One region of the Psychrobacillus sp. Z16_25 genome, then DNA from elsewhere that is predicted to be linked to it. Evidence: a T-box and tRNA genes for the amino acid it is inferred to sense, from the RefSeq annotation. Region 1 holds a T-box; the other holds one or more tRNA genes.
The links. The T-box of region 1 lies ahead of metG (methionine--tRNA ligase). A T-box ahead of a tRNA ligase gene usually reads a tRNA of that ligase, here a tRNA-Met.

Region 1 (15,528 bases):
AACAACCGTAGCCTCAGCTATTATTCAGCAATTACGCTCGCCAGCTCATATAGCATCCGGAGCTATTTATTATGAGGGACGGAATTTGCAATTATTTAGCGATGAAGAAATTCGTCAAGTGCGCGGCAGGCAGATCGGTTATATTGCACAAGCTGCAATGAATGCGCTGAACCCTGTGCATACGGTAGAAAAGCAGCTGAAAGAAGCGATTTTAGCGCATCAGAGACTACCGAAACATGAAATAAATACACGTATTGACGAAGTGCTCATTCAAGTTGGATTAGATCCGAAATGGCGCTATGCCTATTCTCATGAATTATCTGGCGGTATGCGACAGCGTGTCATTATTGCGATGGCGCTTATAAATAAGCCGCGTTTTGTCATCGCAGATGAGCCTACGACTGGTTTAGATGTACTCGTGCAAGTAGAAATATTACAGCTGCTGAGAAAGCTTCAAAAGGAAATGAACCTTTCGATGATTTTCATATCCCATGACTTGCCGGCAGTATTAACGATTACAGACCGTCTGCTTATTATGAAATATGGTTATATCGTCGATGGTGGTCCATCAAAAGAGCTAGCACGTACGTCGAGTCATCCATATACAAGACGTTTGATAGATGCGATTCCACGATTGAAGCCTAAAAAGAAAAATGAGGTTTGCGAGGAGGAGCTTTATGAAACCGTTCGTTGAACTGACAAACATTAAGAAAGTTTATAAGCGTTGCAAACATAATGAAGTTGTTGTTTTAAAAGATGTTTCCTTGTCTTTTCAAAAAGGAGAAATTATTGGACTTATAGGGGCATCAGGAGCAGGGAAAAGTACTATCGGAAAAATGATAGTAGGTCTTGAAACACCGACGAAAGGTTCTCTTACCTTTCATGGGACCGATTTGACAACGATATCCAAAAAACAAAGAAGGGCATATGGAAAAGATATTTCGATGATTTTCCAGGATCCCTATGAATCCTTGTCTCCCCGCATGAAAATTTTTCAATTGGTTGAAGAGCCATTAATCATTCAGAAAATCGAATCGGATCCAGAGAAAAGAAAAGCACTTGTTCGTGAAGCGCTGCAGGTTGTATCGCTTGACCCGGACAAGTATATGATGCGTTATCCACATGAATTGTCGGGAGGAGAGCGCCAGCGGGTGGGAGTAGCACGCGCCTTTGTGACAAAGCCGCAGCTAATCGTGGCAGATGAACCAACCTCCATGCTGGACACCTCATTAAGAATGGAATTAATTGCTTTATTAAAATCCATGAATGAGCAATTCGGCATTTCCTATGTGTTTGTTACACATGACATTGCATTAACGAAAGGGTTTTGCGATCGGATTATGGTGCTGCATGAGGGAGAAATTGTGGATGAAGGTACGACTGAACATGTCATGAATCATCCAACGCATCCATTTACGCAAGCCTTAATCGATGCACTCTTATTATTGGAAGGAGCAAATGAAAAATGAAGGATTTTCTAGTAGTACATCCACGTAACATTTTTTCAGAAGGACAAACGGTAGAAGGCTATGAAGTTGTGGACATGTATCAGCTGCACACAATTGATTTGGCACCATATAAATGCATGGTGATTCTGCCTTTTGTAGACCAGGATTATTTATTAGAGGAAAAGCAGTGTATTGAACAGTTTTTAGAAGCTGGCAAAATTGTATGCTTCTTCGGAAACCTAGTGACACCTTGGCTGCCGGGTCAAGAAATGTTCATTCCCAAAGAAATTAAATGGCATGGAGACTATAATGTGTCGATTGCTAAGCCACATCCTATCTTTGAAGGCGTCACAGAAGACGATATGACGATCAATCGAGGTGTAAAAGGTTTCTTTGCACGGGGGCATCACCCGGCCCCAGAAGGCGCAGAAGTATTATTAACATTACCAGGTGGAGAAACAATTACATACATTGATCGCAACTCTACTAACGGTACCATCTTTGTACACGCTGGCGGCAGTTTGCTGCAAACGAGTGCTCGAATGCAGCCGGAGATTAGCAAAACAACAGACCGTATTCCGGCACAAATGGAGCAATGGGTACAAGACGAATTTAAACGATTACAGAAAGGGGAGAAAGTACATGCGTAAAATTGCCGTTATGTATGGTGGCAGCTCTCACCATCACCGAACATATAAAACATCTGAATTTGGCCAGCATTTTTCCAAGTTGATACCGATTCGACAATTCGCAGAAGCTTCATTGGATGATTATGATGTACTGATTATCCCATCCCAAACACATATTGACCTATTAGAGAAAAATGTTGATAAAATATACGATTTTGCGAATTCAGGCAAAGTAGTCGTCACGTTTGGTCCACAGCACAGAGATTGGTTGCCAGAACATAAATGGGAATTCCGTCCGACGAACTTCTGGTGGTGGCTGGAGCCAGGTGCAGATAGCGGGCTACGCCTACCAGGTGAATCACATGATTTATTCACGAATTATTTAACGTTAGCTGATGCTACTTGGCATCAACACGGGGTATATTGGCCTGCGGAAGGCTGTGAAACACTTGTATCAACAGCAGATGGTGGCTCTGTATTATATATTGACCGTGTGAACACGAAGGGGACTTGGGTGAATACAACTTTAGATCCTGATTACCACTTCGGTTCCTATTTTATGCCGGCAACCGAGCGCTTTTTGCGAGGCTTCCTACCATGGCTAAAAGAAGGAAAGATTTAATCATGATTCAAATGAAGGAAGTGACGAAAAACTACGATGAAGTTGCTGTATTGTCACAGTTGAATTTTCAACTCCATCATGGTCAATTTGCCTATTTGCGAGGTCGCTCGGGCTCAGGAAAAAGTACACTTCTAAAATTATTGTATAGAGAAATAGATTGCGATACCGGTCAAATTTTGATTGATGGTTCGGATATAACATCCATGCCGAAATTTGAATTGAGACGGAAAATGGGCATTATATTTCAAAGTTTTGAACTGATTGAGCAGAAGACAGTGCTTGAAAATATCCTGTTGGCAGGAAAGGCACTTGGACATCCCATTGAAAAAATACAAGAGGAGGCCATGCGTTTACTAGAGCGCGTGGGCCTTCTTCACAAAATAGATGCGTATCCCATGCAGCTTTCCGGTGGGCAACAGCAACGGGTGGCAATTGTGCGTGCATTGTTAAATAAACCGAAGCTGTTATTAGCAGACGAGCCAACAGGGAATTTAGACCAGCAAACAGCAATGGAAATAATGGAATTATTGTATGAATTGCATTTGGAAGAGAAAATTGCAGTACTAGTCGTTACGCACGCAGAGCAATTACTCCAACACGGGGAAACCATTTGGGTGATGGAAGACGGTGATATAAGTGAACAAACATCAGATTATCTACATGCTAGATGATGTAAAACTAGGAATCAAGCGCAACAGAGGAAGTGTAAGTGCCTCTGTCACGCTTCTTTTTATTGCGCTTTGCCTAGTGGGAAGTGTTTTATTGGTGAGGGCATACGTTGACGAGGCGATTGACTATGTAGAATCACAGCTAGCGATGAAAGTATACGTAGAAGATGGAATGGCTGAGGGGGTTGCTAAAATTTTATCGGAGCAATCCTATGCCAAAAACGTAGAAATCGAGACAGGTGAGCAAATGCTCGATCATATATCCTTCATCTTCGAAGGCAGAGAGCACTTATTGCATGCCTTTACAGATGGGAGTATGACAGATGCCGTCAAGTTTCAAGTGAGTGATCAAGATTATGTCGAATCCCTTCAGCAAAATTTAGCACAAGTGGACGGTATCGTAAAAGTTATTTACCCGCAGCAAATGGCTCAAATATTATCAACATGGATAAAAAAAATTGAATTATACGGTACGTTAGCAATTGCGCTATTTGTTGCTGTCGCATTTTTAATGGTCTATAGTTCATTCCGCCTTGCATTATATCAACGAGCTCAAGAGCTGAAAATAAAGCTATTTTTAGGGATGGACCCGAAAATCGTTCGTATGCAGTTCTTACTGGAAGGCATATTATTAGGTTTCTTTGGTGCCTTGTTAGCCATCGTATTTATTTGTGGATTATATGGATTTATTTTTAAACCAATTCAAGCAGCAATTCCTTATTTGGGGCAGTTAGACACCAATCAAGTAATCCTTGTTTGTGTCATTCAATTGGTAATGGGTGCTGCATTGGGAATGGCAGCAAGCTACTTTTCAACAAGAAAGATGATCCGCTATGTATAAAAAAATGGGACTCGTATTGCTTTTAGCAGGTGCCGTTGCATTACCGGCTTATGCCCATTTAACAGGTGCTTTTGCGAACTTCTTGGGAATTGTATACGATGATTCGACGGTTTCGAAGCTGCACCAGGAGATGGACCAAACACGCGAAGAGATTGAAAAATTGGAACCCCAAGTAAAGCAAGCAGAAACAGCTTTTAAAGAAGATCAGCAAGTCGCTGTCGAGCAGCTGCAGTTTTACTCGGAAAAGGGCTTGGATACATGGCTGGCATTGATGCAGCAAGGTTCAGATATTGTGGATATTATGGGCAGCCAATGGGTAATGGAACAAAAAATTCTTACGTATGCAGAACAGTTGAACGAACTTTATCTGCAATATGAGCAATTGCTTAGCAGTCAAAACACGTTAAAAGGACATGAGCAATTGCTACAGGCTATTGAAAAGAATTTACAGGCTAGGGAAGACTTTTTGGCAGAAACAGCCGGATTGGAGCTTGAAACCATTGCGAACTATTTGGATATTGATTGGACTGCGGAAGTGGAAGACGAAATTATTGCAGATTTCCAAAAAGATACAGACACAATAGAGGAAAATTTACTAGATTGGGTTAGCAAAAGCCCAACCGGTTCATTTCATCTATCCGAAGAATGGCTCAATGAACACAGTAATGCACGATATTATTTTCGACATGACCATATTTACGTAGAGTACGAACTTGAATATGCTCATGTATTGATCCTCGGACAAATTCTGCAAAATGAAGAGGGTACTGCAGCAGAGTTTGACATAGAAGCAGGCTTTTATAACGGCTTCTTTTTACCGGAGGAGTTGTTAGTTGAGCTGCCGAGCTTTTCTATCAATTATGAGACATTGAAAACAATGGATGGGATAACTGAGCCTTATGTAATCCAAAGAAACGGTAGCTTGCAGCTTACTACAAAATAGGAGGTTATCATGAAGAAAAGAATTGTACTATGTCTTTTCATGTGCTTTTTCTTTACAACAACTGCGTCTGCACATGTTTTGAATAAAAATAATGCCTTTAGTGATCTAAGCTTAAGTAAAAATGCAAACGATATTGTAGTGCTATCTTCTTTAGGAATCGTCTCTAGTTTAGATGAAAGCCTCGATTACCAGCCCCAAAAGACATTAACCGCACAGGATTTAGCGGCATGGGCAGCCAAATATCATGGGATTGATGGCGTCACATCCGCACAGCTGGCACAACAAGCACTAGAACAGCAGATAGTTTCCACTACCGAAGGGGATGCCACGTATCAATTGGTAAATGAAGCTTTTTTCCAGAATCAATTGGACATACCTAATCCGACAGAAACATTGACACGTGATGATTTTGCGGCATTTGTTGCTAAACACATACATACGGACATTAACGGACAGACTTTATTGCAAATGTCTGGCTATACCAAGGGGCCGACAGGAAAAGTGGAAGCGGTCGAGCGTGTACAAAAATCAACAGAAACCGGTAGTACGGCGAATATATATACGTTGACAATTGATGGGGAAGTTTATGAAATGGGCATGCATCCGAGGGCGATTGCTGAAAGTGGAGATCCAGCCGTTTGGGTAGGACAGACAATTTCCGAGTCTTATTTTGGACCGAATGCTGTAAATGATTATGCGGGGAAACATACTCAGGAAAAGGTAGAAAGTGAAAACGGAGAGCCTGGTGCATCAATGGCTCTACAGCTTGTTGTCGTTGGTGATGAGCCGTACACGTTACAGGAACAGCAAGAAAACAATCTATTAGCCAATGAATCAAGCGGTGAAGAAAACCAACAAATAGAGCAGGCCTTAACTAGTGTAGAACAGCAAAAAGCCACTAAACCTGAAGGGCAAGATACTGGTAAATTGAAGCTGATTGTTATTGGAATTGCTGTCCTTTCTCTCATTATAGCTATCGTGAAGATTTTCCAAAATAAAAACAAACGAGCACGCAGATAAAGGAAAGAGAAACTTGGCATTCTAAATGGAAAATTACTCATGTTGTATCATAGAAAACAAATGCACAAAACTCATGAGCTGGAGAAATTATCTCCAAGCTCATGAGTTTTGCTCTCTTTTTTTAAAAGAAAGCTCCGGTTAGTTGAATAAGTCACCCGGGTTATTGCCAATTAAAGTTCTTTGCCAGTCAAGATTTCGAATACAATTTTAGAAGATTCACTAGATAAAGTTCCATAATTTGATTGCCCTTCAATTTTAAGTTCAACTCTATGAGACTCTTCATTTATCCATGCGTCGTGGTTATATGAATTCCAAGTAAAACGATAATCTGGGGGGCCAATATCTACTTGAATATTCTCTTGCCAGTCCGCGTTTCCCAAGGCTTCTATTACTTTCTCTATTTCAATACTATCAGTTATTTCATTTACTTTTTCGTAATCCCCATTAACGTTTTTTTGTTTAACAATCATGGGTCTGCCATCCCAAGGAACGCTATAAACTCTGTCTTTCGTTGTATTGGTTTTTTCATCATTACTCAACGTTACTTCTTGGTTACAACCAACTAAAACAAGTCCAATTGCAAGTATTAAAACAAACAATCTTTTCATCAATTTCACCTCAATTATAAGACGTAATGACTGACAAAATAGTAACGGTTTCTTCAGTCATAATATCCAGATTTATTTTAATGCAAGGCTGTTTTCTAAAAGATTGTTGTTCTTATCAAATTTGCATATAATATATTGACTGATTAAATAAAGAAAAATAGAGAAAACAGCATTGCACTGGTCATTGGTGCCATGCTGTTTTTTTATGGGAATCATAACGATTCTTGTTTATATGTAAAGTCTATTGATCCTGCTGTTAGGACCAGATTATCCATTTCCAAAATATGAATGATAAACCATTAAACGTGATATAATTGTTGTGAAAATATACAAATAAATGGGGATGTTTTAGTGGGTAAAACTTATATTAATCAAAGTGCATTATCTGCAAAGTTTACTTTTCCTATTTAGAAGGTGAGTAATTCAAGGGTGCTTGAGATAACCAGCACATAGTAGAGGAGATAGAGTAATGAAATTCTGGAAAAGTCCAATGGGTGTCACACTGATTTTTTTTGCTGTGGTGATCGCATTACAATTTACCGATTATGCGGAGACGATGCTGGAGCTAGCTATTTTCGTTACATTAGCTATGCTAACGTTTTTTATTCATGAAGTGGGTCATGCCTTATTTGGTGTTTTGGCTGGATACCGTTTTCATTATTTAATAGCAGGGCCTTTTCTGATAGAGAAGACTGACAAGATAAAGGTTAGAGCAAACGAAAGCTGGGCAATGTTTGGTGGTGTCGCAAGCTGCGCACCTATTAGTGGAAATATTGATAGGATCATGAAGCAGCATCAATGGTTTGCAGCAGGTGGACCAATTGCTTCTCTCCTTGTTGCCATTATTGGGTTATCTATTGGTTTTATCCTTGATCAATCGTATATAAAGTTTTTGGGAATTTTAAACTTGGCTATCTTTGCAGTGACTATCATTCCGTTCAAAGGAGCCATGAAATCGGATGGACGCGTTCTGTTAGAGCTCAGGAGAGGTGGTAAGGAAGCGGAAGTATTTTTGGGTAGTATATTGCTGCTAAAAGAAATGATGTCTCCAAAGCATCCAGCAGATTGGTCAGCTTCCTTAATTGAACAAACGAAGCTAGCTGCTGTCTCTGAGGATACACTTATGAATAGTTATCTGCTCTTTTATTATTATATCGTAATGGAAAATTATGATTGTGCATCTCGCATGATTGAAGCGTATAAAACCATTCCAATTCGTAAGGATAATAAGATAGCGATGCAATTCATCACCCATATCAGACAGGTAGATTGCTTTCTTCATCAGCCAAATGTAGAAGAAATCAAGGTGTTGCATACATATCTAAGTCCCATTGAACCGGTCAGCTATAAACGCAGTGAATGGATGATTGCTCATTTAACTGGTGATCAGAAGACTGCGGAAGCTAAACGCAAAGAGGTTTATGCAGAAATAGAAAAAGGGAAAAAGCAATTTGGCTTCTTTTATGCTGAAGAAATGCTGACTCATAAAATTTTTAAAGCAGCGAAGGAGCCAGTATTCATTTAATTTTTTCATTCATTCTCCTAAACCTATAAATTCCCAGTTGTATAACGAACGTTTGTTCGTATATAATAAATAAAAAAGATAGGTAATGGAGATGGCTAACATGGAAGAATGGGAACAACTTGATTTATCTAAAATAAAAGATAGAGGATCAAAAAAATGGGTGGCCATGATGTTGCCGGAGCATGTGAAGATGCTTAGGGATTACCAAGAGGAAGTCAAAAAGGAGCCTCGACCAGAGTTAAATGAATTTGACTATGAATTTATTCAAGAGCAGCTAGAGCTAGCAATGAAGCGAAACGTGGAAATTAAGGTGAAACGATGGAGAGAAGGAGAATTTCTCTACAATCGCGGAGTCATTCAGTGGATTGATGTAGCAAAAAGAACGATTGAATTAGAAGACCCTTTCCGGTGCTATAAACTGTCACTGGATGAAATAGTGGACGCAACGATAATGGAATGACTTGTTGTGGGAGCCTGAAGGTGGGAAAAATCGAAAGAGAAGCACTTATGATACAAATCATAGGTGCTTTCTTATTTTTTAAGTGTTAGGTTCTCTGCTGCGTCGGATGCTTTCCGTGGGCACGGGTCGAGCCTGTAGTCTCTCCCTCGTGCTATTTCCACAGGAGTGATCGACGCTGCTCCGAACCAATAGTGTTTTCTACTAAAATTAAAATTTGAGCAATAAATTTCAAAAAGAATATAACATATCAAGAAAAACTGACTAGTGATGCATATACCTTAGTACCAATTATAGAAGTAAAACAGATACTCCTATTGATTACACTCCTGAAGGTCCAATTACAGACGCTGAGTTGGAGAGCGGAATACCGGGATAAGGTCATCGGTAAAAAAGATAGAAGTGTTGAATATCGACGAGTGACTCAAAAAGACCGAAAAGTAGTTACTCAATTTCTATAAAAATACGACGCACTAGAACCAAACTGTGAAGTAGGAAAGTTGAGAGAAGTGGTACAAACACAATAAAAGGGACAACAATTGTCATCCCTAAAAACTCAACTCCAAAATACAGGTGGTTTTACTAGCTGTGCCTTTATTCCAAGCTCATCAGCGGCAGCAAAAATAAATTCTTTTCTGAAGAAATAACTTTTATGGCTAACTATTTTTCCGTTTTCAATTTCTTGTGTTTGTATGTCATGAATTTCAGCACTAGTGTCATTAGAAGTTAATACAATAATAACTGGTTTGCCCCAAAGGATGATTTCACGAGCTGTATGACCAGGCAAACCAAATTTTAAAGAACCTTTCAGCATTTCATCTTTAGAGAATTCCTGGAATCCAAAGAATGCTTCATTTTGTGCTTGTTCACTAAATAACCTTAACATACTATTTAAATTGCCATTATTAAAGGCTTCTAAGTATGCCTGGATGATTACGTTATGACTTTGAGAAACTATCTTAGTTTTTGATTTTGAAAAATCCAAAGACTCTATTTTTCTTCTCGCGCGTTGAACAGAAGAATATACACCACCTGGAGTGCTTTGGACAATCCCAGCTACTTCATCTGCACTAAACTGGAAAATATCCATCAGTAAAAATGCGGCTGTTTGTTTGATGGTCAAATTTGACTCCAACGATATTAGAATTTCTTCCAATAATAGTTGGTCTGAAAAATCAAATTTTGGCTCAGGTACTTCATCTAATGTTCCTATTTCACGTTTGAGTTTTCTACATTGGTCAAGCCAAGTGTTTGTTGCAACTCTGAAGAGAAAGTATTTTTTGTTAGTAATTTCACTCCACCGTTGTGGTAGCAAACCAAAGGACTTTATCATAGTCTCTTGATAAAGATCTTCACCATCCCAAGGAGAACCAGTAACATATTTACAATAATTCCACAGGTCTGTTGAGTATCCCGAAACTATTTCTTCAAATTCATCTCTTATTTTTCGAGCTTCATCTACAAATGTCTTGTTAATGTTAGTACTTGTTTCCATATTGTTCCCCTCCTAATGTTCTTACAATTAATAGACGTTTGAGAATAGAAAAATTATACGGCTTAATAAAAAAAATTAAAGATACTCCGAGCAATTGCAAGATGACTAAATTATGGAGGTTGTTAATACATATTACGTAAAAAGAACGTCTTAGAAAAATAGATGATTATGCCAATCACTTCCCATTTTTCAATACGCTAAGCAAATGTATTATTTCGTAAGTATCCGAAAAGGAAGGAAAACTAAAAATGGCACATCATGTGCCAACGTTTTCTTGAACAACATCCTATTGTCCCGAAGCTGCGCTCCCAGGAAAGCGTCCAGCCAGAACGGAAATCAACCACACCTTATAGATATGACCTAAAAAAACATTTTCAAATATCTGGAACTTTTCTAGAGGTGTGCCGTAAAGTATGAAACGATACTTTACTAAAGGGAGCAAGAAAATGAAAAAATACATGATTGTGCTAGAAATCGTGTTTTATGTGGCTCTTCCTTATCTTATTTGGACGAACGGCAGGGAGGCATTAGGTGATTATTGGGCGATGCTTTTATCTACTGTGCCGGGTTTCATCTATACTATCGTTCGTTTCATTACAGAGAGGGAATTTAATGTTACTGGTTTGTTTATATTATCGAGCCTATTAATTGGCACGATTGTTGACTTGCTCTCTGGCACAGCTGAAAGAATGCTTTGGAATCAGTTGTATCTTGGTCTCGTGTTCAGTGGTATATATCTCATTTCTCTGATGATAAAGAAGCCACTTCCGCTCTATTTCTTTGTGGATGTCGCTTATCTCCAAGGATATGACCGTCGCGGAAGCAAAAAATTGTTTTACCGAAAAGAGATTTTCAAGTGGTTCCAGTGGATCACGGTTTTATTTGTAGTACGTGGACTCACCTTGGCTGCCATGAAAGCCTGGATGTTAAATCGATATGGAGTAGAGGCTTATACCTCACTCTTGATTTATAGACAGCTAGTCGGTTGGGCTTTCGGAATAGTTGGGCTTTTCCTATACTTGGCCGTCTTAAAAGAAATAAAGAGCATAACAAAATCAAAGGAAACGGCTCCTGTTCTCAGCCAAAATAATGCTTAGAAATTTGCTCGATAAATTCTTCTTCTAGGCTTCCCATCTTTTTGACCAATACATAGGAAGAAACGGTTGGAAGCTCGAATAAATCAAAGTGTGGCTGCATAATCTTTCCTTCTATAAGCTCTCTCCTGACGATTGAATGTGGAAGGAAGGATACTCCAAGCCCCTCTTGGATAAACCGCTTGGTCACATGTGCCTGCGTGACCCTCATCGTACGAAGTCCATGGACATGCTGATGGAGCTTGACAAGAAGGCTATCCCAAAACGAAGGATGGTGGTGAGTGAATAAATAATTGTTTTGCAGTACCTCTTTCACATCAATAGGTGGCCCAGTTTCTTCATCATAGCCATCAAAGGGCATGAGAAAAATAATCGGGTCCTCATAAATAGGAGTCGAGTATAGACTTTTGAACGTTGCGTCAGTGGATGCAATCCCGATATTTACTTCCTCTTCATTCACTAAATGCTCTATCACATGGGACTCTTCCACACGAATATTAACCTCTAAGTCGGGATGATTCTGTAAAAAGGTTCGAAGAAAATAAGGCAAGATCGTTTCTGCCATCAGTGGGGTAATCGCAATCGTCCATCTTCTTCGAAAGCCTTGGGCGTATGCCTGGACTTTTGTGATGCTTGCTTCCGTGGAACGCACTAGTTGTTTCGCTTCCTGTAGAAAAAATTTTCCTTCGGCCGTCAAGGTTACTCGGTTTTTATTGCGTTCAAAGAGCTGGATGCCGATGTGCTCCTCCAAAAGCTTAATGTGGACAGTTACGCTCGGCTGAGACATAAGCAAAATCTCTGCAGCCTTACGAAAATTAAGTGTCTCTGCTGCTATACAAAATGTTTTTAACCATTGATACTCCATACAATCACCTTCGATTAAATAAAATAATTAAGTCAATTATATATATTTAATTTTTTTTATCAATCTTTTATATTAAACTATAAAAAAAGGAGGAGTTCATATGTTTCAAAAGGGACTAAAAGATGTAGTAGCAGTACACACACAGATCGCTTCCGTAGACGGTGAAAGAGGGGAGCTTCGATACCGTGGCGTAAAGGTAGAGGAGCTAATAAACGAGGGGAATTTTGAAAAGGTTGCTCAGCTTCTATGGACTGGTGATAACACAGGGGAATATTACCAATTGAAGGACTATAGAAAGCTTCCAACTCATGTGGAGCAAATCATCGACTTACTACCAAAAGAAACTGCACTAATGGATGCAATGAGAACAGCAATTTCGGCATTTGTTCACGATGAATTTAAAGAAAAAAGCCTGGAGGAGCAAGCGGCCATGTTAACAGCTGCACTTCCTGTAATCGTGGCAAGACATTATAGAAACCAGCAGGGCCAACCAATTATTGAACCGAACGGCGAACTATCCCATACTGCTAATTATTTATGGATGCTAACGGGTGAAATACCTACAGACGTGCAAGTAGAAGCATTAGAAACATATTTAAAGCTTACGATGGAACATGGTCTAAATGCATCGACGTTTGCAGCACGAGTGACTATTTCTACGGAATCCGATTTAACGGCAGCGATTACTTCCGCTCTAGGGACAATGAAGGGACCGCTTCATGGTGGAGCACCATCTGGTGTTATTGCTTTATTAAATGAATTCAAAAATCCAGCGACAATCAGAGATATCGTCAGAGAAAAGATAGAAAACGGCGAAAAAATAATGGGCTTCGGTCATCGTATTTATAAAACCGAGGATCCTCGTTCCATTCTATTAAGAGACAAATGTATAGAGCTTCAAGGGCAAGACGCATGGTTGGATATTGCAACGATTGCCGAAAAGGAAATTATCGAGCTACTTGCTGAGTTAAAGCCAGGTCGCAAGCTTTACACGAATGTGGAATATTATGCGGCAGCCATTATGCGTTCCATTGACATGCCGCCTGAATTGTTTACACCGACCTTTAGTGTTGCTCGCATGGTTGGTTGGACGGCGCATGCAATAGAACAAATCCGTGATAACACGATATTTAGACCGCAGTCGATCTATGTGGGAGAAATGAAATAAAAATTCAAAAAATTCACTTGATTATTATTTTTTCTCTCGATATAATGGTAACAATTTTATAAATAATAGCGTTGAAGAGGAAAAGTAAAATGAGGATGTTTTCAAGAGAGCTTCGGATGGTGGAAAAGAAGCAAACTAGTCATTTGAACATGATCTCGGAGCTTCGTACTGAAAACCTCTGGTTAGTAGGCTACGACAAGATTTGACACTTGTTATCCATGTCAAAGTATCAAGCATAGAAGCTTCGTACTTATAGAGGCAAATGATGTAAGTCATTTGTAAACAAAGGTGGTACCACGAGTTTATAACCTCGTCCTTATCGATTAGTTCGATATGGGGCGAGGTTTTTTATTTTGAAAATAAAGGAGAGAGTTTGATGAGCATTTTTATAGGAGGAGCATGGCCATATGCAAATGGTTCCCTGCATTTAGGGCATATTGCAGCGTTATTACCTGGAGATATCCTAGCAAGATACTATCGTTTAAAGGGAGAGAAAGTGTTATACGTATCAGGGACCGATTGCAATGGAACACCTATCGCAATTAGGGCAAACACAGAGGGAGTCACCGTCAAAGAGATTGCCGATCGATATCACGAGGAATTTCAAGAGTCTTTCGAGCAATTAGGTTTTAGCTATGATTTATATACAAGGACAGACACACAAAATCATCACGAGACCGTGCAATCTCTCTTCTTAGAATTACTAAAACAAAATTGGCTGTATAAAAAAGAAATTGAGCAAACCTATTGTGAATACGACGAGCAGTTCCTACCAGATCGTTATGTCGAGGGAGAGTGTCCGGTTTGTGGCAGTAAATCAAGAGGAGATCAGTGCGATAGCTGTTCAACCATTTTAGACCCACTAGATTTGAAGAACAGGATCTGTAAGTTATGTGGGAACCCGCCAACCATCAAAACAACCGAGCATTTTTATCTGGCACTAAGCGATTTTCAAGAGGAATTAGAGGAGTATGTCTCACAAGCGAAGGCGACAGGAGCATGGAGAGACAATGCGGTACAACTGACCGAACGCTATCTTTCAGAAGGTCTGCAGGATCGGGCTGCCTCCAGAGACTTACCAAACGGGGTGAGCGTTCCGGTAAAGGGTTATGAGGATAAAAAAGTATATGTGTGGATTGAGGCAGTTTCAGGCTACTATTCTGCTAGTAAGGAATGGGCAAGTCTGCAACAGCAAGATGAGAAAGCTTTCTGGAATGAAACAACAACCTCTTACTACGTACATGGAAAGGACAATATTCCCTTTCATACGTTGATTTGGCCAGCTATTTTGCTAGGGACAGGGAAAAAGCCTTTACCTACCCATATTATTTCGAATGAATATTTAACACTTGAGAAAAGAAAGCTTTCTACTAGTCAAAATTGGGCTGTATGGGTCCCTTATGCACTAACAAAATATGACCCTGATTCGCTTCGCTATTTTTTAACCATCAATGCCCCGGAAAGTAGAGATGCAGACTTCTCTTGGAGAGAATTCATATACAGTCATAATGCGGAGCTGCTTGGTGCTTATGGCAATCTTGTCAATCGAACGTTCAAATTTTTAGAGAAATCCTTTGATGGTGTTATTCCGGAGGAACCGGTAGATGAGAGACTGGTAAAAGAAACAGAGGAGCTATATAACAAAGTAGGGGAGTTTATTAAAAAAGGAAGCATGAAAGCGGCGCTAGAAGCAATCTTTGTCTATATAAGACAAGGGAACAAGCAGTTTGATGACGAGAAGCCTTGGAAATCTGTAAAAGAGAACCTTAGTGAGTGCAAACAAACACTATCCGAAATGGCTTTTATCATTGTAAATGCTGCACAGCTCCTTTCTCCATTTTTACCATTTTCCAGCGAAAGGATTAGAGAGATGCTTTCCATAAAGGAATGGTGCTGGGAGCCGATAAAAATAGAAGCGCAGTCTCTTGGTAAAGTGGAGCCTTTATTTCAAAGAATCGACCCGCTAGTTATAGAGGAAGAGCTTGCGAGATTGCAAGCAGAATCAAGAAAGTAAAGTGAATAGGGGAAAATAGATGGAACTAAAAACAAAGCTACTAAACATGTCAGAAGATATTACTCAGGTAAAGAATCTTCCGCAATTAATAGAGGAAATGCTTGAACAGATTGGGTCAATTGATGCGGAAC
Region 2 (15,528 bases), on a different contig from region 1:
TATAATACATAATTTTGCGAACTGCCTTGCTTCGAAAATTGTACTCCGTAACGTATGCCGATTACTGCTATTATATCATCTTTGGCAGTCACTAGCAGTGGCCATACTAGCCGTTCCTCTAATGGGACCTTTTCATCTATAAATAGACGTGAAATTTTTTTGGAGGCGCGCATTCCTTTTATTTGTATGCGGTCTCCATTTTTCTTTTGTCTAATCTTAAGGGGAAGCATGTCTTTTTCTACATGAACAAACCATTTTTCATCTGAGAATTGTACTTCACCTATATTCCGTGTTAAATAGATAGAAAATCCAGCACCACAATTAGTCCATTTGTTCTCTTCTAGAAAAATTTGTTCTCTTAACTTAAAAGCATTTTGTGGATTAGAAGAGGTAAATTGAACTACTTGGTAATGACGAATGAGGAAGAAACCGTTGGGCAAATGTAAAACAGCATGGCCCTCCTGTTCATTGCAGGCTGCTAAAATAGATTCAATCAGACGGTCATTAAGTAGTATGTCGGAGTTTTTATATAGATACTCTAATAGTAGTAGAATCAATCTCCTTTGTAAAGCAAGGGGAATCTTCGAAAATGTGCTAGTATTGAGTGAGAAGACCCCTTCACTCTCAACTGTCACAAGCTGTTCAAACTTATCCTTTGCAAGCTGCCACAGAAAATCATCATCTTGTTGTTGTTTTTCTACCAAGGTACGGATCGCCTCATTGATATTCGGATTTTCTTCTTCCAATAAAGGGACGATTCGATGTCTGATACGGTTGCGTGTGTATGTATGCTTATCATTACTAGGGTCATGTCGATAGCCTACGTTGCATTCATTTAAATACTCCATAATCTCCTTCTTCGTCACATTAAGAAGCGGGCGAATAATCTGACCTGTTGAAAATGGACGCATATTGGGGATTCCAGTAATTGCATTACTTAAAGATCCTCTGATCACTGTCATTAATACTGTTTCCGTTTGGTCGTCTCCATGATGGCCGAAAATGAGTTTATGATAGTCATGGTTCCTTACTACTTGTTCAAAAAAAGAGTATCTTTCCTCCCTACAGATCAGTTGAACATTTCCACCTTCAGCTTCAATTCGCTCTGGTACTTGAAGTGTGGTTGCATGAACAGGAATACGTAATTTTTCTCCTAATTTTAATACAAAGTCCATATCCTCTGCAGACTCTTTTCCTCTTAATCGATGGTCTGTATGAGCAATTCCTAGCTCGCATTCATAAACGCTCGCCAACTCTTTCATTACGAGAACTGCAGCTACAGAGTCAGCCCCACCAGAGCAGGCGATAAGAAGACGCTCTCCCTTTTCAATCAGCTGGTGCTTGTCAATATATTGTTTCACCTTTCGGACGAATTGGTGCATCTTCTCACCCTCTCTCTTTCAACATCCTTTAGATTATTGTAGCATTTTTCTTAGTATCTAGCCGCCTCTCTTGGTGAAAATATAGACCATTCAGGAACAGCGTGTTTCACTTGCATAAAAATAACAGTCCGGTCATCACCCGGCAACGAATAGGTTTCTTCTAAAATCTTCACAAATCGCTCTGCATTAATGGTTGGGTCTTGCAATATTTTTCGGTAATATTGCTCCTGTTTTTCAATTGTTGTTTTAGAAGAAAACACGCCATCCGAAAGCATAAGTAAAATATCTCCATCCTTTATATCTACTTTTCTTGCCTCTATAGAAATGGTTGGTAAAAATCCAAATGGGACATGCTTGCTTTCAATTTTACGCATATCCTTCCCTCTTATCAAATACGTAGACATACTGCCGGCCTTCCAAGACCAAAGCTCTCCCTTTTGCAAATCAATTAAGGCTAAATCTACTGTTGCATAGCTATCCGTTTCATCCTGTAGACTCATCATGTAATGTAGCGTATGCATCGTTGTTTCTGGATCCATTTTTTTGTTTAAGCATTCACGCATAAACTGCATGACTCTTCTACTTTCTCTATGTGCCTCTATATTATTACCCATTCCGTCAGATAAAATAACTGCTAGTAAACCTGGATGCAATTGAAAAACAGCATGAGCATCTCCTGAATAGATTGTATTTCTGCTAGAGGATGTATAAACATCATGTGTTACTTGAAAACGAACAGATGACTTAAAGGTCATTTGTATATGATTGTAAGGTTGCTGCAACTCTCTTTCCGAAATAATTTCAAATGGCTCCTTCCACAATTCATAAAGAATAGGAAGAATCATTCTTTCTCCTAACATCTTTCCTCGTGCCTCTACAGGTAGGCAGCATACAATTTCCATTTGTCCTTTTTCAATACTTAGCACATCTATCTGAAAAAAATCGACATTGCACTGCTGAAGCTTTTGTTTTAGTTCTTCTTCATGAGATGTATATAGAGAAACCCCACTTTCTAAATTGTTCATCAGCTCACTCATATGCTGTCCCATATCTCTCAGTTTTAAAGCAAACATTTTCTTACCATGCTGCATCTCCAGCTGCAGCTGTTTCTTAGCCTCTCTTTCTTTAAGCTCCTGTATAATCACACTTGGCTTCACACATTTATTTTGAAGTTTAATTTCTAAATGGATCCTTGTCTTATTCGGCTGCTCCTCCCACTGTTTTATTAGGTTTGGAATTCCATTAGATTTTTCCCCCCAGCATTTTTCATAATGAAAGCATGACTGACAGACATGTAAAAGTTCTGGCTGTTCTAAGGTCCCCCCTTTTTTCTCGAATTTTTGTGTAATAAAACCAGTGATAAAATCAACAAAATACTGAAACTCTTGTAATTGATGGTGTACCTTCTCTGTCATCCATTTTTGTCTCCGTAAAAGAACATGAGTTGCGTCAGGATATAAATGGTTCTTTAAATCGCTAATCCACTGGGACGGTATCATAAAGAAAAGTAAAGAGGCCGCTACAAGAGACCCTATATAAACACTATCTAGAGGCAAGGTTTGATCATATAAAATAAAGAAAAAGGTGACGCCAAGCATGCTAAAAGCCTGCCATAGCCGTCCGAATCTCCTGTGCAGGCCAGCGAAAAACCCTGTTACCGCGTATACAGCAATCATGCCGCTAAAGCTGAGCGTTGAAATACTTAAAATACTACCTGCTAGGACTGCTACCACTGTAGACAACTGAGCTCCTCCTACAGCTGCTGCTATTACGATAACGAGATGTGCAATGATTAATGGAATCGATACATAACCAACTATTAATGATGACATCCCTGTTAGTATTAGTGCTCCGATTAGTAAAGCTGCTCCCATTCTTTCGTTTGTCCACTTACGGTGAAGAAGCTCTGGTAAAGGCAGAAAGAGCTGAAACAAAAACAGCGTCATAAATAGGCTTAGTATCCCCTCATATCCAATGGATAGCCAGATGGATACTGGTACCTCACCCCCATAGGAGATAAGCTGCCAGATCAGCTGAACAAGTATAATATCCAAGAAAACAAATAACGGAACCGGTATTTTTCTTATAATCCTTTTCCCTTGAAACTTAAAAAGGAGTGCTTGTAGTGCATGTATAGTAAGTTGTCCTATGCCTAACGTTAAGCTTCCTAGTACAGCCCCAGCTATTGTCCAAGGGATATAGCGTGGGAATCTAAGATGAACAAGTGCCCAAATGGGTAAGAAAAAGGGAACTGTTGCCTCAAACAAAACCACCTGTGCTCCAAAGAATGTTAATAAAAAGAATATTACGGTAAACAACAGCGTGATCTTCCTTGCTTTTATCCCTTCTATGAAGCTGCGCCAGAAATAAAACTTTTTTTGTTCCTGTTCATACATTGTTTTCAATTGGGTATACCTCCTATTCAACTCTTGTTCGAAGTATACCTTCGCTATTACGAGAAGAATGTCACTTCCTGATATTCCTCCTTAAAAACTTTTCGACTAGATTGGCTAGAAAAAAAGGGCTTTGTAAGGTTCTAATAATTTTTCTCTAAACAAGTCGAGGGGGAACTATTTACCCCTTCAAAAGTCGAACTATTTAGTTTTAAAAAAAGTATTGACACTTTGTCCAATCGCTTGTAATATGATATTTGTTGTTAAGAGAACGGCGGCGTAGCTCAGCTGGCTAGAGCGTACGGTTCATACCCGTAAGGTCGGGGGTTCGATCCCCTCTGCCGCCATTATATATACGGCCCCTTGGTCAAGCGGTTAAGACACCGCCCTTTCACGGCGGTAACACGGGTTCGAATCCCGTAGGGGTCATCTTACAAATAGCAGCTACTTTGTAGCTGCTATTTTTTTATCTATTTTTAAAGGAATAACTGCAAAGGTCTGAAGCTCATACAGCAGCGTTCCAATTTGTTAAACGTCATTTTCCATTATGTCAGGCTGTGCTTCTGGCTGTTAGTGTCGTAAGAGGCAAATCTAATTCTACGTTAGATTTCGATATCTTTATCTTTGATTCATCTATTCCCTATGCCTATAGGGAATCTCTTCACATTTAAAATTGGCTGATTGAAATGTATAATCTAGCATTCTATAAGAGTTTCTTCGCTTCGGACTGGCATCGAACAAAGTCCACCCTCTCTAGAATGTTTTTTGAAGGAGTAATTTTAAAAGATGAAAGAATTCTTAAGGACATTCAAAAAAAGCTGAGGGTTTATTGTCGAAGGGACCAATTCCTTGGTCAATGGAAGATATCCGCATGAAACAGTATTTTGTAACTGAATGTTAGATGATTTTAATGGAAATACCTGTCGAGCAGAAGGAATTTTATTGCAAGTACGCTTACAGAGTAGACTGTGGAAGCACGTGTGATTCATTATACAATTAGAATAATACGTACTTTCTTAATTTTTGAGATTTAGGTTCTCCGCTGCGTCGGACGCTTTCCGTGGGGGCGTAACAAGCCAGCACCCAACGCTTACGCGTGCGGTTGTGCTGGCTCTCCTACCACCTGCTCCCACAGGAGTCGCCGACGCTGCTTCGAACCAATAAAATTACCTATTAAAAATAAATTTTGGTCAAGAAATTTTAAAAAGGACATAATCTTTCCATTCCCAATCCTCTGATTATTTGATCGTAAAATAAACTCATTCGATTTGTCCAGCCTCATATTCTTTTTTCTCCTCTTTATTAACGACAAGCCTTCAAACAATCTTCCACGATACGGCTCTAAGTTCTTCTCTACTAATTGAATGATTTTTTTCATTCTTTCATGCTTATCATAAGCCTGATAGGCATTAGCAATTCGGCCGAAAACTTCTCATTATAGAATTTAGGAATAGGCTTTATTCCAGCCTCTCAGACTCCTCATTTACAGATAACCTGAAATCTGAACCTTATGGTGTAAGTCATGCTCGATAAAATCTGTGAAATACTGACGGATAGACATAGGGCGTTCTCCGATGTAAAAGATTTTTTCCCATTCCGTTTCATCTATTTTTTGTAGTTGCTCCATAATCTTAGTGCGTTGCTCTTTTGCATGAGCAATGGTTTCTTTAAATGTTTGTTTATTCGCTGAGGCAGCGGCCTTTGCATTAAACTCTTGGAAATCAGGATACCTTTCATGTATTTCTCCCTCCTTCATTCTTGGTAATCGATTCTCTAGCGTAAAACGATCCCATTCTGCTAAATGCATAATTATTTCCTTTGGTGACCATTTACCCTCCCTGTAAGGTTTTCTTCCTTCCTCTTCCGAATAACTTTGCAAAGAATCTAGCCATTCCACGTAACGTTGATGCTCCCTTAAAATCTCTACTTTTCTCAATCCCCTACCCCCAGTTTTGAAAATAAATTCTTTTAGTTATAAAAAGAGGTGCCCAGCTAAGCTGTGCACCTCTAGTTCTTCATCTATTAAACATTTTTTCTACCGATAAAACAGACAGCGTATTATCCTCTTTTTGCGCCACGTCCGCCGCGCTTAGATTCTGTTGCACGCTTTAACGTAGACAAACGATCTTCACTATCCTTTAGGAACTTCGCCATTTTTTGCTCAAAATTCTCTTTGCTCGGACGATCACGGTCGTTCGGGCGGTTGTTGTTGCGTGGACGCTGTGGACGTTCTGGTCTCTCCGGTCTCTCTGCTTGTGGCTTTGCTTTACGAATAGATAAGCCGATTTTGCCATCCGCTTCAACATTCATCACTTTCACTTCGACCATATCGCCAACTTTTAAATGATCATTAATATCCTTCACATAGTTATCTGCAACTTCACTAATGTGAACAAGACCTGTTGAGCCTCCTGGTAGCTCGACGAATGCTCCAAAGTTAGTGATTCCTGTTACTTTACCTTGTACCTTGCTGCCTACTTCAATTGACATAAAAAAAATGCTCCTCCTTAAAATTTAAGCGACTCTTAGAACGAGTAGTATACACATTCTTATCTTTTATTATAGCTAACAAAAAAAGAGTGTCAACAAGACACTCTTTTTGACTACAAATTTTTCATTATTTGTCACTATCCTCAGGTAAGGAAAAGATGATTTCTCCCTCTTCGGATAGAAAATATTCTTTTCTAAGAAGTTTTCCAATGTATTCATCATCATTAAGCTTGGAAATTTGCATTTTAAGCATTTCCTGCTCTTCTTGAACTCTTTCAAGCTCCACTGCAACTTCTTCCTTTTGTAGTTGCTTTTCTGCTAAAGTTTGCTTGCTGTTTACCAGTGCAGACACTAGGAAACCTATAAGCAGCATAGAAAAAATACTAAAAGCAACTAGGCGTCTAATAAGTCTTATTTTACGAGACTTATTTTGAGTTTCACGACGTTGGACAGAACGCACGTAGTCTGTATTAATAGATGTAATATGTTGTTCAGTTGGTGCTTTATATCGCTCCTGCCTCATGTCTCACTCTCCTATTCTACTTTAGGAATTCTACTTTTCTTATTATATCGTTTTTTTAGGAAATTCTGTAGTGCCAAATGCAATGTATTTTTATAAATATAAACAATTGGTGACAGTAAAAACCGCAGAAATTTTAAAAGAAGTTGTACAAATTTTAGAACTAACCCAGTTAGTAGCTTTAATAGAATCCATAAAGGCCTAATTATGAAGCGTAAACAAACTCGTCCAGCAAAGCGAAAAACGGGCTGAAATACTTGTTCATATAAGAGAATTCCTAGCAATTGGGCAAGCGGATCATATATTCGCCAAATACCATCTCTAACTGTGTAAAGAATATAAAAGGTTCCCAGACCAAGGACGATCCAGGCTACTATCTCGATGTAGATACGATATTTATAAAAGAAGGAGCGTCTTGGCGCACTATGCATAACAAAACGCAATCCCTCTATGATGGCTCCTACGATGACTCCACTAATCATCATTAGTAACAAACTAAAAAACTGTAAGGAAAGCGTCATCCGAATAACTTATGAAGTAATCCTCTAGCACCGTCTATGCTTTGCTCATCTGCGTATTGTATTGCCTGGACGATACCTTCTAATGTCAGTAGACCTTTGTCTACATCCAGATGGACAATCTTCAAATCTTCCCCTTTAATATGAAGGGTGCCTTGAGATGTGCGAACGAAAAATTCTTGTTGATCAAATCTTTCAATTGCTTTGACAGATGTTAGGTCCATTCTCTTTCGATTTCTTAGCGAAATTAAGTGGTCCCCCGTTGGAATTGTGATTGTTTGATTTTCTGCTTGATATTGCATATCCTCTCTCCTCTCCTTGTCCTAATAGATTCTATGCATAAAAAAAAGAAAGCATGACTAAATCTCATGCTTTTTTTCTTAACTTTTATTTTAGAGAGAAGAGAATATATGCTTTAGTCTTCATCGTCAATAAACTCAGGCTCTATTTTTTCAAGGCGCTCTTCTTTCAAGATAGTAAACATCTTAGCCGCATCTTCTTTCTTCGCATTCTCTTTTACTTCATTAACCTGCGCCGTTACAACCTTTTGCCCAAACCGGATAGAAAGCTCGTCTCCTGGTTTCACCGTTGAGCTTGCCTTAGCTACTTTCCCATTGATCGTCACTCTTCCTTGATCTGCTACTTCCTTTGCTAACGTTCTTCGCTTAATTAACCTAGATACCTTTAAAAACTTATCTAATCTCATCGTCTCACAACCTCTCTAACTTTTTTGCTTCGTTCCAAAACTCATCGAGCTCCTCTAGGCTATAAAGAGAAAATTCTCCCCTACCTTCTGCTACTCTTTTCTCAATATATTGGAACCTTCTTTTAAATTTATTATTTGCCTGCATCATTGCTAGCTCTGGCGACAGACCATAGAATCTTGCAAGATTCACAATCGTGAAGAGGACGTCTCCTAATTCATCGGTTTGCGTCTCTTTCGATCCTCCTTTTAACTCTTCCTTCCATTCAGCTAGCTCTTCCTCAAACTTCTTCCAAGCCTCTGAAACCTCTGGCCAATCAAATCCAAATTTTGCTGCACGCTTTTGATAATTAAAGGAAGTTAACAAGGAGGAGTCTGCTCTCCAATCTCCATCCAATATAGAGTCGCTACTGACACTTTGCTCGTTCTCCTTAATCTCCTGCCAATTACGTGACACATCCTCTGTATTTTCAACCTTCACATCTCCAAAGACATGTGGATGCCTTCTAATCATCTTTTCAGCAACGGAGGCCAAGACGTCCTCCATACTAAAGTAACCCTCGTCTTCCCCTATTTGAGCATGCAAAAATACCTGCAGCAATACGTCTCCTAGTTCTTCGACAAGGTGATCATCATCTTCTTCATCAATCGCCTGGAGTAGCTCATATACTTCTTCTATAGCATATTTCTTTAAGGAGCTATGAGTTTGCTCCTTATCCCATGGACAACCGTCTGGCCCTCTTAAAGTAGCAATAATCTCTCGAAAAGTTTGCCACTCCTTTATTCGATTTTCCATTTCCTTTACTGGAGGTACATACAAGGTGGTTAAATTATCTAGAGTCATGACCCGATCTATTTCATATAATGGCACCTTCTGCAGCTTTTCCTGGGTGGAACCAGCAGCTGTCACTAAGGTGACCTCATAATCATCTGGATATTTTTCCATCAGTGTGAGCTTTACCTCTGATGCACTAAAGGAATCGTATACTTGTCCTATTAACAAATGGGCATTCATATGTAAGTCGTCACGATGAAGACTAGTTCCATCTAGTAATTGAAAACCTTCGATAGGATCGATGCGCAACGCATTAAAGATAGGGTCTAAAAAGCTTTGCCCACCTTCGATTTCAAGCTGCACTCTTCCATCCTTTTCTGCCTCTATCAATAGCTGTACTGTCTGTTCCGCTACTAAAGGGTGACCAGGTACGGCATAGATAATTGTATTTTCATTGGATAGCTGTAATAACTCCTCCACAATCGCCGAATAGACATCTTCAAAACGGTCGTTTTTTTCATATAGAGTATCGAAGCTCTTCCATGTTACTCCTTCAGCCTTCAGTTCTTGAAGAACAGGATGCTGCTCCGTTCGAACATATAAATTTTCTGCTTGCAGAAGCTTTTTATATATCCCTAGTGGAAGCTGCTCTAGATCACTTGCTCCCAATCCAATCACTACTATTTTGTTCATAAGCTTCACAACCTTATTTTTGTTTATTTAACCATAATTGAATCGCTGCCATTCTTTTCCCAAATGGAAGCAGGTACCACTCTTTTTCTGCAATCACTCTTCTCTTTGCTAGCACATATAAAAAGGTTACCGCTCCAAGAAACACCGCCGTCAGTGAGATGAGAACCGATTGCATACGGCCTTCTAGCCAAGCGAATAGAAGAGATTCAGCTAAATTTGTATACCCAACCACTACGACTACCATGGCAAGCGAGGATATAAGTATTCCAAGATAAAACTTTATTGGTGCAAATGTCATCTTCCAGCTTTTTTTCACATAAAGAAGCATTAATAAAAACACAACAACTAAGCTTATGTTACCAGAAATAGCAGCTCCGAGTATTCCATAGCTAGGCACCAGTGTAATATTGCCGATCCATTTTAAAATCACACCCATTAACAGCAAAAAGGTTGGGAGTTTTACTATTCCACTTCCCTGTAGCATCGCCATAAGGGTTAAAATAAAGGACATCCAAATAATTTGGATGGAAAATACCATTAAAGTAACAGACTCCGCCTTTGTTTGGAACAGCATTTCGTTTACAAAAGGCATTACTACAATCAAACCAAGAGCTGCTGCCACACCAAATGTGCATGCCACTCGGTAAGTTAACTGCATAAAAGGAACAGCGCTCCTTCCCTTGTTGCTATTCATTCGATGAGCAACCAAAGGAACGATTGCTAAAGATAGAGTGGAAGCTATCACAATACCAAGCTGTACCAATGGCTGTCCTCGGTCGTAAATTCCCTTGATTTCCATCGCTGCAAGCTTCTCTACCCCACTGTCCAATAAAAGCTGAAAGACAGTAAAAGAATCGACAAGCTGTAGCAACAGAAAGAGCATAGAGCTTATACTTGCGCTAATACTGATGGCAGTTAACTCTTTCACAACCCGCCATTTATCAACAAGCCTCGAGGAAGATTTATATTCCTTCCGATTCATGACCTTCCAATAGAGCACAGCTAAAAATAAAATACCAGCTAGTTCTCCTACAACAGCCCCATACATAGCAGTACTCCCTGCTTTATACAAATCAAAGCTAGTGGATACAACAATCCAGGCACCAATTAAAATGACAGAGACCCGTACAGCCTGCTCAATTATCTGGGCATATGCAACCGGTGCCATCTGACCCTCTGCCTGAAAGCTTCCCTTCAGTACAGCTAAAAAAGGCATTAATAAAATGACGAATGAGCCCGAATGTAATAATTGCGCTAGCTGACGATCTCCCATTGCATCCGCAATAAATTCTGCTCCGAAATATAAAATAAAAAAGAAAACGAGGGAAATGAATCCTATATAGAAAAATGCTATTTTCTTTACTTGATCTAAAGCATTTTCTTTCCCTACAGCAGCATAATCAGAGAGAATTTTCGATAAAGCTACTGCAAAACCATATGAAGTCCAAGTCGTAATAATCGCAATGAAGGGATACACCTGTTGATAGATATAGAAACCTTCATCACCAACCAAGTTTTGAAAGGGAACCCTGTAAACCGCACTCAGCAGTTTTACGATAATAGCCGCTATTGTTAGAAGCGCAGCTCCCTTCATGTAGGACTTCATATTCCATTCACTACTCATAGTATTACCCCTTCTTCTCCATCAATAGCATTATTATACATCAATACAAGAAAAGCGTAAGCGCCTATGTCTGCCACGACCAGCAAATGGGGTACGGCGAGGAGGCTGTTCTCCAGCCACCGCAGTCGTGCCACATTTGACTCGAGGGACCGGAAAGCGGAAATACAAAAAACCTTCCTCAATGAAAGAGGAAGGCTATGGAAAATAAGCTTTAATTGAAATGTGATGATTAATTTTCCATTTGTTTTGCTAAAAAGTTAGCCGCAGTTTCTATAGCCTTTAATTCAGCTTCGCCAATAAAATGCACTTTAGAGAAGATTAAAATAGCACCAATAGGATCTCCTGCAGCAATAATAGGAGCAATACAATAGGACTTTACAGTTTCCGTTACCCCTGGTATCCATTCTACAGAGTTCTCATGCTTTTCTACAATGACGTTACGGCCCGTTATGATTTCCTCTACTTCTGGACTAATTCGACGTTTTAAATAATCCTTTTTGGAAAGTCCAGCTGCAGCGATCATTTCATCTCTGTCACTAATTAATACTGGAGTACCTAGGGTCTCGTATAACGTTTCTGCATATTCCTTTGCAAAATCTCCAAGTTCATTAATCGGGGAGTATTTCTTGAGAATTACCTCTCCCTCTCTGTCAGTGAAAATTTCCAGTGGATCTCCTTCACGAATACGAAGAGTTCGACGAATTTCTTTTGGAATAACTACTCTACCTAAATCATCAATACGACGTACAATTCCTGTTGCTTTCATGTAATGTGTGCCTCTCTTTCGACAGAATGGAAATAAAAGTTTATTTCTGCCATAGTATGCATCACATTACCAAATAATATGCAAAGCGCTATTTTACTTCTTCTATCTTTTTTGTTTTAGGCAGGATTTTCATCACTTCTTCTAACACATCAAAGGGTTCATTTCTATCTGTTTTTCTACCGTCAATGGTAACAATAAGGTTGGCTTGGTCCATATGAAATCCTACCGCTCGACCAAATTTCATGGTTTCCTCGACTAGCATCGCTCCGTCTATTTGCTTGGTACCTTCTTTACTAATCCTAATAGAAACCTTCTTGTTATTCTCCTTAATAGATTCTACCTCGACTTCTTTTCCCCATACCTTCATACGAGCAATACGGAGTAATCTTTCTGCCGGAAGCGGTATATCTCCAAAACGATCCTGAAGCTCATCTACTATTTCTAAATATTCTTCTTCTTTTTCCATCGCTTTAATTCGTTTGTACATTTGGATTTTTTGATAACCGTCTGGTATATATTCATCGGAAATATAGGCCTCTGTACTAAGTGAAATTTCTATTTCTTCAGCCTCTTCCTTTTTGACACCAGTACGACGTTCCTCTATTGCTTCTTCTAACATCTGAGTATATAAATCGAATCCTACCGAATCTATAAATCCATGTTGCTGAGAACCTAACAAATTTCCTGCTCCACGGATGGACAAGTCCCTCATCGCGATTTTAAATCCAGAGCCCAGCTCGGTGAATTCTTTGACCGCCTGTAAACGTTTCTCTGCCACATCCGTAAGCACCTTGTCTCTTTGATGAAGAAGATATGCGTAAGCCACTCGGTTTGAACGGCCAACACGCCCTCTCAACTGATAAAGCTGAGATAATCCCATTTTATCTGCGTCATGGACGATCAGCGTATTAACATTCGGTATGTCTATGCCTGTTTCAATAATAGTTGTGGTGACTAAAACGTCATACTCTCCTTCTAAAAAGCTAATAATGACGGATTCTAGCTCGGTTTCTGACATTTGACCATGTGCATAGCCAACTCTGGCAGTAGGAACAAGTGCTTGAATTTCATCTACCTTACGAGTTATATCCTCTACACGGTTATAAAGGTAAAATGCCTGTCCTCCTCTAGCTAATTCCCTTTCAATAGCTTCTCGGACAAGTACTCCGTTATATTCCATTACATAAGTCTGTACAGGAAAACGATTTTTTGGTGGCGTTTCAATTACAGAAAGGTCTCTCACACCAATCATGGACATATGCAGTGTTCTAGGAATAGGAGTGGCGGTAAGCGTTAACACATCAACATTTGTTTTTAACTGCTTGATTTTTTCCTTATGCTTTACACCAAATCGCTGCTCTTCATCGACTATCAGTAACCCTAAATCATGGTACTCCACATCCTTCGAAAGAATGCGATGTGTTCCGACCACTACATCAACCATACCCTTTTTTAGCCCGTTAATTGTTTCTGCCTGCTGTTTTTTCGTACGGAATCGACTTAGCAAGCCAACCTCGATAGGAAAGTCCTGAAACCTCTCAATCATTGTCTCGTAATGCTGCTGAGCAAGAATGGTAGTTGGGCAGAGAAAAGCAACCTGCTTCCCTTCCATTACCGCTTTAAAGGCAGCTCTTATTGCGACTTCTGTCTTACCGTATCCAACATCCCCACATACCAAGCGATCCATTGGACGCGCTCTTTCCATATCACGTTTAACCTCTTGAATTGTCCGTAGCTGGTCCTCTGTTTCCTCATACGGAAAAGCTGCCTCAAAGGTTCTTTGCATTTCTCCATCTGGTTCGAACGCATATCCAACTTCTGCCTCTCGCTTTGCATAAAGCTTTAGCAATTCATCTGCTATGTCTTGGACAGCAGCTGATACCTTCGATTTTGTTTTCTTCCAGTCTGTGCCCCCTAGTTTATGGAGCTTCGGATCTTTTTCACCTGAAGGAACATATTTTTGGATAAGATCAATTTGATCTACAGGAACAAATAATTTATCATCTCCGCGGTATCGAATATGCAGGTAGTCTTTATGCACGCCATTTACCAGTAGTGTTTCTATACCAATATATTTACCGATACCATGGTGAATATGTACAACATTGTCCCCTGGCTTAATCTCTGAATAGCTTTTTATTCTTTCTGCATTTGTAACCTTTTGAGCGCGAGCTTTTTTCTTATGCTTCTGTTTAAACAATTCCGAGTCTGTGATAACAGCCATTTTTTGTAAAGGAAGCTCAAAACCTGCCTCTAAATCTCCCTCTATAATAAAGATACCCGGACGTGTTAAATCACTTGAATTAGCTCCAATCTGTGAAACTATTTCATAATCCTCTAATACTTCATGCACTTTTTGTACTCGTTCACTGCTATCTGCTAGTATGACCACTCGAAATTTCCCTTGCATAAAACGCTCTGTTTCATTTTTTAACAAATGCATTTGGCCATGGAAATTTTGCATTGGTTTACATGAAAAACCTATGTTTTTCTTAATGGATATACCACCAAACGTTCTTGAAAATAAAGATAAGTACACCTTAGACTGAGCTATTTTTTGTAAAATTTCCTTCATAGTAAAGGAAGGCTTTACTTTATGAACTGTTTTCCCCTCTTCAAGTAATGCTAAAAACCAATCATTTTCTTGCCTTTCTAATGTTTCTGCTACTTCCTGAACTCTACCCAACTCATCAAATAATACGATTCCATTTTTCGCAAAGTAGTCACCTAAAAAGCTATTTCCATCTAAAAGGGAGACGTATTTCAATGCCTCTTTTGGCGTCTCACCTTGTTTTAGCTCCTCAATATCCTGCTGAATATTTTGATAGAATTTTTCCTTTATTTCTGGAAGCTTCACCTTTTTTAAGCTATCTGCTAGAGCATCCTCTAGTCTTTCTGCCAACAGAATCTTCTTTTCTCTTGTGAAGACATACTCAGTCGCAGGGAGGATTCTTATTTCTTTCAGCTTTTTTAAGGAACGTTGATCTTCCGCAGAAAAAGTTCGGATGGAGTCCACTTCAGTATCAAACAGCTCTATCCGAATTGGATCCTCTAGATATAGTGGATAAATATCTATGATTCCGCCACGCATAGCAAATTCTCCGGGTGTTGTAACCATAGGCTGTCGAACATATCCTATATCTACTAAACTTTGAACTAGATGATCAACAACAATTTCTTCACCTTCCGAAATAGAAATCCTGTTTCTCTTCCATTCTTCTACTCCAGGTATATGCTTTTTTAACCCAGCTACAGGTACTACATATACACCTGTAGAGTTTGATAACATATGATCAATCGTCTCTAATCGTTGAGCACGCAACTCAGGACTCGCAACAGATATATCTGTTGAAATCAGCTCATCAGCAGGATATAGTCTGACTAAATCTTCACCTAAAAGCTTGATTAAATCCTCTGTTAGTTTTTGGGCATGAAGGAGATTAGGTGTAATAATTAATACAGACTTTTTTAACGAGCCATGTAACAGCTTAGTAAAAACTGCTCTTGCACTCCCAGAAAGACCTGTTACAAGCTGCTGGTCGTTCCCTTTCTCTAAATCTTTCACTAGATTCTGCAATTGTATATCTTCGATTAATAATTTACTTAGAAGTTCCATTTCAACCCACCTTTAATCATTACAAAAGCTAATAAGCTTAAACAGAAA

Region 2: it has a tRNA-Met gene. The T-box ahead of metG (methionine--tRNA ligase) is inferred to sense a tRNA for this amino acid. The anticodon was not compared.

What each region holds. Positions count from the first base shown of each region.
Region 1 covers NZ_JBXEOV010000002.1:320,964-336,491, reverse strand. Annotated here, with positions in the region: gene AC1VU3_RS04400 (dipeptide/oligopeptide/nickel ABC transporter permease/ATP-binding protein) at 1-694, shown strand, start outside; gene AC1VU3_RS04395 (ABC transporter ATP-binding protein) at 678-1,469, shown strand; gene AC1VU3_RS04390 (phosphate starvation-inducible protein PhoH) at 1,466-2,098, shown strand; gene AC1VU3_RS04385 (hypothetical protein) at 2,091-2,699, shown strand; gene AC1VU3_RS04380 (cell division ATP-binding protein FtsE) at 2,675-3,370, shown strand; gene AC1VU3_RS04375 (cell division protein FtsX) at 3,336-4,208, shown strand; gene AC1VU3_RS04370 (hypothetical protein) at 4,201-5,151, shown strand; gene AC1VU3_RS04365 (hypothetical protein) at 5,161-6,171, shown strand; gene AC1VU3_RS04360 (hypothetical protein) at 6,342-6,779, opposite strand; gene AC1VU3_RS04355 (M50 family metallopeptidase) at 7,249-8,304, shown strand; gene AC1VU3_RS04350 (YolD-like family protein) at 8,405-8,764, shown strand; gene AC1VU3_RS04345 (sigma-70 family RNA polymerase sigma factor) at 9,318-10,256, opposite strand; gene AC1VU3_RS04340 (VC0807 family protein) at 10,703-11,353, shown strand; gene AC1VU3_RS04335 (LysR family transcriptional regulator) at 11,334-12,215, opposite strand; gene AC1VU3_RS04330 (citrate/2-methylcitrate synthase) at 12,316-13,383, shown strand; T-box leader at 13,446-13,704, shown strand; gene metG (methionine--tRNA ligase) at 13,715-15,397, shown strand; gene AC1VU3_RS04320 (DUF2785 domain-containing protein) at 15,417-15,528, shown strand, end outside.
Region 2 covers NZ_JBXEOV010000018.1:22,689-38,216, reverse strand. Annotated here, with positions in the region: gene tilS (tRNA lysidine(34) synthetase TilS) at 1-1,382, opposite strand, end outside; gene AC1VU3_RS15075 (SpoIIE family protein phosphatase) at 1,433-3,778, opposite strand; tRNA gene AC1VU3_RS15070 (tRNA-Met) at 4,049-4,122, shown strand; tRNA gene AC1VU3_RS15065 (tRNA-Glu) at 4,133-4,204, shown strand; gene AC1VU3_RS15060 (hypothetical protein) at 4,866-5,153, opposite strand; gene AC1VU3_RS15055 (DinB family protein) at 5,259-5,711, opposite strand; gene AC1VU3_RS15050 (S1 domain-containing RNA-binding protein) at 5,834-6,265, opposite strand; gene AC1VU3_RS15045 (FtsB family cell division protein) at 6,393-6,788, opposite strand; gene AC1VU3_RS15040 (hypothetical protein) at 6,859-6,990, shown strand; partial or broken gene yabQ (spore cortex biosynthesis protein YabQ) at 7,043-7,306, opposite strand; gene yabP (sporulation protein YabP) at 7,303-7,605, opposite strand; gene AC1VU3_RS15025 (RNA-binding S4 domain-containing protein) at 7,719-8,009, opposite strand; gene yabN (bifunctional methyltransferase/pyrophosphohydrolase YabN) at 8,014-9,474, opposite strand; gene AC1VU3_RS15015 (putative polysaccharide biosynthesis protein) at 9,488-11,098, opposite strand; gene spoVT (stage V sporulation protein T) at 11,328-11,864, opposite strand; gene mfd (transcription-repair coupling factor) at 11,953-15,480, opposite strand.